DNA from 3 places in the Endozoicomonas sp. ALE010 genome. Region 2 is predicted to be linked to each of the others. Evidence: predicted binding sites of a transcription regulator. Region 2 holds the regulator's gene; each other region holds the start of a gene.
What was found. The regulator PhoB, encoded in region 2, activates phosphate uptake and scavenging genes when phosphate is short. The targets are predictions, from matches to a motif close to TGTCATANNNNTGTCANA.
Positions count from the first base shown of each region.

Region 1 (3,260 bases), on a different contig from region 2:
CGGTGCTTATTATTGGTCAGCGTGACATAGACTTCCCGGGTCTGCGGATGCACGGCAACCCATTCCGGGCGGTCCATGGTTGTGGCCCCCAGAATATCCGCAGCACGACGGGCGTGTACCAGCACATCGGCCTGACTGGTAAAACCATTGCGACGGGTCAGGCCGTTGTGGCCAAACACCAGTGGCCGCCACTCACCACGGCCATCATCATGGAACACCGCCACATAAAGAGTGCCATGATCCAGAATATCCCGGTTGGCCGCTGGATTACCGGGTTTATAGGCCTGATCCGGCACAAACTTATACACGTATTCGCCGCGGGTATCGTCGCCAAAATAGAATGCCATACGACCATCATCACCCAGCGAAAGTGTTGAACACTCTCTGACCAGTCGTCCCATGGAGGTGCGCTTTTTCGGGGTGCTGTCCGGTGAAAAAGGGTCAATTTCCACTACCCAGCCAAAACGGTTGGGTTCGTTAACATAACCGCCATGAGGGGCATGGTGATCAGGTGTCGCATTAAAACGGGGTTCTACTGACTCCCAGGCATAGTATTTACTGTTCTTGTCCTGGGCCACACCATACCGCTGGTGGGCTGGGCGTTGCTGATAATCTTCAGCATCACGGTTAACAAAGTAGTTCTTCCAGTTCTCTTCACAGGTGAGATAAGTCCCCCAGGGTGTTACGCCCATGGCGCAGTTATTCAAAGTGCCCAGCACCTCAAGACCAGCAGGGTCTGCCACGGTTTTCAGAAAATCAGTACCGGCCACTTCACCGGTCAGATCCATGGGGGTAAACCCGGTGATCCTGCGGTTATAGCGGGAATCCTTGACTTGCTGCCAGTGACCATCGGACTGCTTGCGAACTTCGATAATACTGACACCGTGGGCCGCCATCTCCTTCTTCACTTCATGCGCCGGGCGCTGTTTAAATCCCTGCGGGTTTTCAGTGATGGTCAGACCGTTGGGGTGAAGCGTAGGATTAATGTACTCATGATTCATGACCAGCAGGCCATGGTCGTCCGGCTGGTCCGCAAATGGGAAGAACCAGATCCCATCGTGATTCTGGCCTGCCTGCTTCATCTGCTCCCGCCAGCTGTTGCTGCCATCTGGCCGCCAGGGTCTGGCACCTTTCTCTACCGGGTCACCCCATGAAAAAAAGACGCTGGCCGTATAGCCTTCAGGCACATTGATGGCATCGAACATGGGGTCCTGCTCAATGGGAATGGGCTTGAATCCGATGTCCGCCCGCCGCAGGTTTCCAACAGTACTGCCACCCAGAGCATTATGACTCTGCCCGGTCGTGCCCATACAGCCAGCCAGAAAGCCTGCCATGGCCAGACCCAGGCCACCTTTCATAAAGTTCCGCCGACTTTTTTCTACCACGTCATCCAGGGTACTGTTGCCAGAGAAGTTATCTGGCTGATCATCCAGCGACTCCAGCTGTTCATGAAAATCACGATGGTTCTGTAACTTTGAAGATCCGGCTTCCATGATTATCCCTCATCGTTAAGTAAACACACTGTTATTGAAAGAATGATTTGCTGAGAGATTAGGCGATGACTGTTACAGATTTATTGCTATCAAGTTTCAATTAGATGAAAAAAGCTCTGCAAGAAAACGGAGCAAATTGTGGAGAGAAAGTCAGCCGAAACGGTTGCTACCTATCCGGGAAAGACAGATAGCATCAGGCTATTTCAGGAAGGTACTACTTCAAATTTTATCTCAGCATCTTTTTCCAGCCGCTCAATAAGCCGATCACCAAATAACGTGGATGTTGTCCAGAAACCGCCCTCCCTCCCGCTCTTCTGCTGCTTATCGTGGAAGTCCAGGGCCAATCCTGCAGCCACCTGCCCCAGCATTCTGGCGGTAGAGCCATACCCCGGATCGCCCTGGCCAACAACACGGGTGCGAATTTCCTGGCCATCTGCTGTTTTGCCCAGAAAGCGAATATCATAAAACCCGGTTTTCTGGGCTTCGGGAGAAGGTCCCTCACCCGGTTTGGGCAACACAAATCGCTCCATAAACCAGCGGGTTGGCTTAATCACCATGGACAGCATAAACAGACCCAGTCCGCCAACCAGGGCGGAAGACTGTAAACGACCTTTAAAACCAGCCCCCATCAGCATGGCTTCGCTGTACCTGAAATCCCTGCCATAAGGAAATTCAGCCAATGCATTGGAACGAAGGACCACCCGGGAATTAATGCCAGCCATAATGAAAGGTGCCAGCCACGCCCCAAAGCCGGAATCATACGTCGGTGTTTTAACAACTTCCTGTCTGGCCTTCAAGCTTTCATTGTCAGGGCAGAGCAGATAAGGGTTGGCCAACTGTCGGCGTAATGCCGGGTTGTTTGCCGCCTCACGGGTGAGGTTAGTTATACTGGCCAGCGTGCCACCGGATATACCACCTCTGGCGGCTTTCACCCGCATGCTGATATCTGAACAGAATGAACCCAAAACTTCCCTGGCTTTTTTCTGGGTAAAGTACACGCCCAAATCAGAAGGTATTGAGTCAAAGCCACTGCAATGAACAATGCGTGCACCGCTGTTGCGTGCCGTTTCCTCATACCGGTCCAACATCTGTCGGATCCATTGCACCTCTCCGGTCAGGTCGCAATAATCAGTACCACTTTCTGCACAAGTCTTGACCAGTGATTCGCCGTAAAGTGCATAAGGTCCCACTGTCGAAACAATGACCCGGGTTTGCTGGCACAATGCTTTCAATGAAGTCTCATCAGCAGCGTCAGCCAGCAGCACAGGTAGCTCAGGCTGTTGTAAGTTCTGCTTTAATTGAGCCAGTTTCGCTTGAGAGCGCCCTGCTATCGCCCAGTTAAGGCGTTCCTGGTCATTGTCGTTAAATCTATCAACCAGGTACTGGCAAAGTAGTTGTCCAACGAAGCTGGTCGCCCCGAATACAATCACATCAAATTGATTATTCATAAACTCAGGAGATCTCTGTACTTTGTCGTTTTTATAAGAGACATACAGCCTACAGAATTGAGTATAAAAATGGAAAAGATAAAAGAGATATAGTCAAGGACCATCCACTCGATAACGCCGGACAGATTATCATTTTGAACTTATGAGCCATGAATGGGTCTCTTTATGATCATTTAAATCAAACTAAAATAGTTGGTTGACTTTATGAATCCAGGTTTTCCTCACGAGACAAGCAGTATTTATTACCCGACAAGCTCCGCACCAAAGCAAACAGCTTATGGTCAATCTGCTACCAATGGCCCAGATCCAAACGGAGCCG
Region 1 is NZ_JBLYNV010000029.1:36,714-39,973, forward strand. It holds gene ACO6UY_RS13395 (PhoX family protein) at 1-1,493, opposite strand, end outside; gene ACO6UY_RS13400 (saccharopine dehydrogenase family protein) at 1,697-2,941, opposite strand; gene ACO6UY_RS13405 (hypothetical protein) at 3,146-3,260, shown strand, end outside.
Region 1: the regulator PhoB is predicted to act here: its motif matches at 1,586-1,603, upstream of ACO6UY_RS13395 (PhoX family protein).

Region 2 (3,260 bases):
ACCGACATTTTGATGGTCATGTAAAACGAACCCGGCAACGTCCGTTGGTGACCGGAAAGATAACCCCGAAAGAAGCCCTGATATACGCCGCCAGCCTGTTTTTCGTGGCCTTTCTCCTGGTGTTGACCACCAATGCCCTGACCATCTATCTCTCCTTTGCCGCCCTGCTACTCGCCTCAGCCTACCCTTTTGCCAAACGACACACGTATCTGCCGCAAGTGGTATTGGGTGCCGCATTTGGCTGGTCCATCCCCATGGCATTTGCCGCCGAGGCCGACACACTGACCACTCAGACATGGCTGTTGTTTATCGCCAATCTGTTATGGACTGTCGCCTACGATACCCAGTATGCCATGGTGGACCGAGATGATGATCTGCAGATCGGCATTAAGTCCACCGCCATTTTATTTGGCGAAATGGATAATCTGATTATTGCCTGTTTTCAGACGTTTACCCTGATAGCCCTGCTGATGCTGGGTTTACAGCTGGAATTAGCCTGGCCATTCTATGTCAGCCTTGTTGCCGCCGCCGCAGGTTTTACCCACCAGCAATGGTTAACCCGCAACCGTGAAAGGGATCCTTGTTTCAAAGCCTTTCTTTCTAATCATTGGGTTGGTGCCGCCATATTTCTCGGTCTGGTCTGTTCTCTGTGATGACTGACTGAAACACCTGAATTTGAAGGTTGAGCCGAAAGCGCTCAACCTTCACCTCCCCTTTATCACTTCAACGACGGGAAAACAGTAACTCATGGGTTGGACAACCCGCAAAAAGTCCATCAAATTTTCATCAACGTCATTTTTCTGTAACATTCCCTCGCTGTAATACCTGTCATAAAGATAAACGGTTACCAAAGCAATCTTCTCTCATTCAACCCCGGGGTATTCTCATGTCTGGCAAAACAATTCTAATTGTGGATGATGAAGCACCCATCAGGGAAATGGTCGCTATGGCGCTGGAAATGGCTGGTTATCAGTGCCTGGAAGCAGCTGATGCAAAGCAGGCGCACTCACTGGTGGTGGATAACCGACCCGATTTGATCCTTCTGGACTGGATGCTACCGGATATCTCGGGTATCGAACTGGCCAGACGACTTAAGCGTGACCAGCTGACAGCAGAAATTCCGATCATTATGTTGACCGCCAAAGGGGAAGAAGACCATAAAATCCAGGGGCTGGAAACCGGTGCGGATGATTACATCACCAAGCCTTTCTCCCCCCGCGAGCTCGCTGCCCGACTTAAGGCCGTACTGCGCAGAACTCATGGAATGGACGAACAGTCGGCTATCGTCGTCAAAGGACTGGAACTGGACCCTGTCAGCCACCGGGTCAGTATTGATGGCAACCCGGCCGAAATGGGGCCAACGGAATACCGGCTGCTGCAGTTCTTCCTGACTCATCAGGAGCGAGCCTATTCCCGTGGGCAGTTGCTTGACCAGGTCTGGGGTGGCAATGTGTATGTTGAAGAGAGAACGGTGGATGTCCATATTCGCCGCCTGAGAAAAGCGCTGGGCAGTGGCTATGAGAATTACATTCAAACCGTCAGAGGTACTGGCTACCGTTTTTCCACTAAAGCGTAGAATGCTGGAATTCAATGAAAATGGCTTCAGTGACGTTTTCCTCATCACCACCTGATGACATAAGAATGATGGTCAGGATCAATCACCATAAGCTCAACAAACTGCGGAACTGCCTGTGACCACCTCTGCCCGATCCTGGTTTACTGGTCGAATAGTGTCAATGCTTGCCATCGGGCTGCTGGTCGGCTGGCTGGCGGACCGGATTTTTCTGGGGCTTTTTCTTGCCACATTATTCTACCTTCTCTGGAGCCACCAGCAACTGCACCGATTGCTGATATGGCTTGATAAGGCTGCCCACAAAGAGCTGGATCCCCCGGAAAGCACAGGCGTATGGGGTGAGATCTTTGACGGTATTTATAGAATTCAGCGCAAACACAACCGCTCAAAACAGCGACTTGCCAGCGTGATAGAACGCATACAGGATTCAACGGCAGCATTAAACGACGGAATCGTCATGGCCGACCAGAATGGTTCCCTTGAGTGGTGGAACCGTGCCGCCGGAGAGTTACTGGGCCTGCAAATGCCCGATGACCAGGGACAGCTCCTGACAAACCTGGTCAGAAATCCAAAATTTGCCCGCTATATGAACAATAGCCACGGCAAAGAGCCCATTAAGATCGATTCACCGGTGCATGAGAGCCGACAGCTTCAAATAGCCATTACCGTTTATGGGCAGGGCAATCGACTTCTATTGGTCAGGGATGTCAGCCGGTTGCATCAGCTTGAAATCATGAGAACCGATTTTGTTGCCAATGTTTCCCATGAATTGAGAACACCTCTAACCGTGATTTCCGGTTACCTGGAGACCATGAGTGACGGTATAGCAATGAATCCGGATACACCGCCCATCTTTAATCGTGCCCTTGGTCAAATGCAGGAGCAGGCAACCAGAATGCAGCGACTGATTGAGGATCTTTTGTTACTTTCACGGCTTGAAGCGACGGAACCGGAAAGAATAAGTCAGTCAGTGACGCTTAAGTCTCTGCTTGCAGGTATCGTTAACGACGCCAAAGCATTGAGCGGTGAAAATCAGCACCAGTTACAACTTGAATGCGACGATGATGCCTTATTAACGGGTGATGCCGTGGAGCTGCGCAGTGCCTTTTCTAACCTGGTTTATAACGCTATCCGCTATACCCCGTCTGGAGGAAAGGTGCAGGTGAAGTGGTGGCAGGATCAGGAAGGTGGACACCTGATGGTTCAGGACAATGGTGTTGGCATTGACCCCGTTCATATTCCAAGACTGACTGAGCGTTTTTATCGGGTGGATAAGAGCCGCAGTCATGCCACAGGGGGGACCGGTCTTGGACTGGCGATTGTAAAACATGTGTTATTAAGGCATGAAGGTCGTATCAGTATCAGTAGTCATCCGGGAAAAGGCAGTCGTTTTATATGTCACTTTCCCCTGTCGAGAATCAAGCAAGCCAACGTCGTCAACGTATAGCATGCCGGTTGAACACGATCTTTCCGGAAATGGTGATATTAACGCCGTATTTGCCAAAATAGAAAATAAAAAAGGGTCTGCAAGACCCTTTTTTATTCAGAGCGAATAAAACTTACTCTTCGATCTGTTCCAGAGCGCAGTCCAGACGCTTCTTGCCAGTACGCTCCAGGTACGCCTGGAAATCACGTGGCAGACGGCCAGTAGTAGCACCTTCCCACTTAATGCGCTCACCCGCTTCGT
Region 2 is NZ_JBLYNV010000047.1:40,446-43,705, reverse strand. It holds gene ubiA (4-hydroxybenzoate octaprenyltransferase) at 1-653, shown strand, start outside; gene phoB (phosphate regulon transcriptional regulator PhoB) at 887-1,576, shown strand; gene phoR (phosphate regulon sensor histidine kinase PhoR) at 1,692-3,020, shown strand; gene ACO6UY_RS17595 (H-NS family nucleoid-associated regulatory protein) at 3,133-3,260, opposite strand, start outside.

Region 3 (3,260 bases), on a different contig from region 2:
TTTCCGGGTGCTCATTGTCGATTTTCAGGAATTGCGTCTCACCCTGGCTGGCCAGAATCAGATAATTGCCTCTTGGCGCTACGGCCATTTGATCTATTCGACCCGCAGCCAATGGCTCCACCAGCAGAGAACGGTTTGCCGTGGTGTAATACAAACCGACCTGACCCTTCACATCCAACGCCAGAAAGCCTTTGCGCCGATGCTCCGGAACAATCTTGTCGATGGGGTCACTGCCGAGGCTGAAAGAACGAATATTGTGCAAATTCAGACGGCCATCTTCACGAACCATAAACCACTGGGCGATATTGCCTTCTGAGTCACCCACCAGCAGGGACACCCCGCCCAACAGAAACGTCATCGCGGTAACGTCCACTCCCTTAGCGGTCAGATTGAGCGTCTCATGGATATAGGGACGGTCAATATCGCTGATATTGATCACCGTCAGTTGATTGCTGCCGCTGAGGACATAAAGCCAGGTTTGTTCCGGATCAATCAGCAACTGGCGGATATCCAGGCCACCCTGCGCAGAAAGTCCGCTGATCACCGGCAGGGCGACGGACTGCTGCTCAACAGTGACGGACTCGGTTAAAAAATCCGCTTCCTTATGGACAACCTCCATCACCAGCTGGTTATTGCTGCTGGCGGCCATCAACAGCTTTTCCTCACCGTCACTGATGGCCAGTTGTGCAACCGGAGCCGAAAAGTCCTTGATGGCAAAAGGCTGCCGCTCATAGGGGTAGCTGACTTCTGGTGTGATCTTCCGGCGGTCGTCTGGCCAGGTAATCCTGTAGCCCTGATCGAACAGTATGACCTCACCGTTTGTGAGACCGGCCGCCATCAGATTGGAACCGGCAGCATCCCTGACCACCCTGACCACCTCACTGCCCGCAGGTATTGGCAGCAACTCATTCTGTAGCCATTCACCGGTTTGGGTGGAGAAAAAACGCAGATTACCGGAAGCCTCTGCTTGCATGGCCACTTCGGCCTGCTCTTCAACGGCGAGAAATATCGGTGCTTTTTTCGTAGCAACTGGCTCATCAACAAAAGTCAGGGCCGATGGGTATGAAGCAACCCGGGTAATCTCAGCGCGGTTAAATAGCGGCAGGACCTCGTAGAGGAGGTAAAAGAAAATCAGGAGAATCGCCACAATCACGCCAAGACCTCCGGAGGCAACCCCCCAGCGGGCGAGACGGTCTTTCAAGAAGCGCAGGGAACGATATTTTTTTAGTGCCGGTGTATTGAAATCAATACCCGGGCTGTTATCCATCGAATTTTGATACATGGCGCAAGTCTGATTAAATCATGCCCGTAACTTACAGAATCAATATGACAGTAATGTGACACCGGGAAAAAATCATTGCCCGGGCCAACAGATCATTGTAATTTAGTTGCTGCCAATAACGGCTGTAAGCCTGAATTACCGAGCTTACAGACCTGTTGAAAGTGCATCATGATCAGAGAAAATAACGATGTTACCCAGAAATCTGCTAACAATACCCGGTACTGACACCCAATCAGAACAGTGTAGCTCTGCCCTTCCCATGATCCCTTCCCTGCATGCCCACCGACACCATCATCACCATTGAACGGCTGATTCGCCCCTGATCGAATACATTTACTTTTATCGCCTGAGCTTCTAGCCTCAATGTGTAATATATTAATTTACAACTAGAAAATAGAGCTCAAGGCACAACCAATCAAGGAATGCGACAGCTCCTGACGAGCTCTACACTGATCTGCTATAGACTGATCTGTTATAGATCGTGCTTTGGATAATGCTGTGGATTGAAGTATCGCAAACCGCTTATAACTCAAAAGAACACAAAACTGGATTACTATGAACGCTGTCATTTTGGCTGTTGCCATCATGCTGACCTTGAGTGTCTTGCGTGTAAACGTTGTACTTGCCCTTTTTTTCGGGGCTATTGGTGGAGGTCTTGCTGGTGGACTGGGGTTTGATGCCACACTGTCCGCTTTTGCCGAAGGGTTGGGGGGTGGTGCCAGCATCGCCATCAGCTACGGTATGCTGGGTGCCTTTGCCATGGCTATATCCGCATCCGGGATTCCCCAGTGGCTGGCCGATCGAATTATTCAGAGGGTAGCCAAGACCCACAAAACAGCTGGCCTGAGGATCTCGATCCTCGGAAGCATTCTGCTGATGGCCTTTGCCTCCCAGAATGTGGTCCCTGTGCATATCGCCTTTATTCCTATTCTGATCCCACCGCTACTGGGTGTTTTCAGCTCCTTACAGCTGGACCGCAGGGCGGTAGCAAGCACCCTGTCGTTTGGTCTGATCGCCACCTATATGCTGGTTCCCATTGGTTTCGGCAATATCTACCTGACCCAGATCCTGGCGGGCAACCTCAACGATAATGGCTTGAACATTGACCCTGACCTGATGCCATCAGCCATGGCTCTACCGGTACTCGGCATGTTTATTGGTCTGCTTGTGGCTGTGTTCTGGACTTACCGTAAACCCCGCCACTACCACATTGCAGAGAGCGCCCTGAAAACCGCTAAGGAAGAGCTGCCATCCATGGAGCCAAAGGCCGTGCTGATTACCCTGGTATCCATTGCGGCGGCACTCGGCGTGCAACTGTTCACCGACTCCATGGCCATGGGTGCAGCCACAGGCTTTATGATGATGATCCTCGGCGGCATTGTGCACTGGCGGGAAGCGGATGATGTCTTTGCCCGGGGTGTAAGAATGATGGCCCTGTGTGGATTTATCATGATCTCTGCCTCTGGCTTTGCCGAAGTACTCAGGACAACCGGGGATATTCCTGCCCTGGTGGCCATGGTTGAAGAGCTGGTTTATGGCAGCAAGGCACTGGCCGCATTGCTGATGCTGCTTGTTGGATTGATGATCACCATGGGCATTGGTTCTTCCTTCTCAACCATTCCCATTATTGCCACACTTTATGTCCCACTGGCACTGGCCCTTGGCTTTTCACCTCTGGCAACCGCTGCGCTTGTTGGTGCATCCGGCGCGCTGGGTGATGCAGGCTCTCCAGCCTCCGACTCCACTATTGGTCCAACCGCCGGGCTGGATGTGGATGGCCAGCACGACCATATCCGTGACACCGTTATTCCAACGTTTATGCACTACAACATTCCCATGATCCTGTTTGCCTGGATCGCGGCAATGATTCTGTAATTAATGCGTATCCTTTGAAGGGTTAACTAAAAAATAAAGCCACTGAAGACAGTGGCTTTATCTCCACTCAGCAATCACATTACTTGCTGGCAATCGTCGTATT
Region 3 is NZ_JBLYNV010000041.1:10,367-13,626, forward strand. It holds gene ACO6UY_RS16120 (ABC transporter permease subunit) at 1-1,282, opposite strand, end outside; gene ACO6UY_RS16125 (Na+/H+ antiporter family protein) at 1,838-3,157, shown strand; gene ACO6UY_RS16130 (PstS family phosphate ABC transporter substrate-binding protein) at 3,237-3,260, opposite strand, start outside.
Region 3: the regulator PhoB is predicted to act here: its motif matches at 1,326-1,343, upstream of ACO6UY_RS16120 (ABC transporter permease subunit).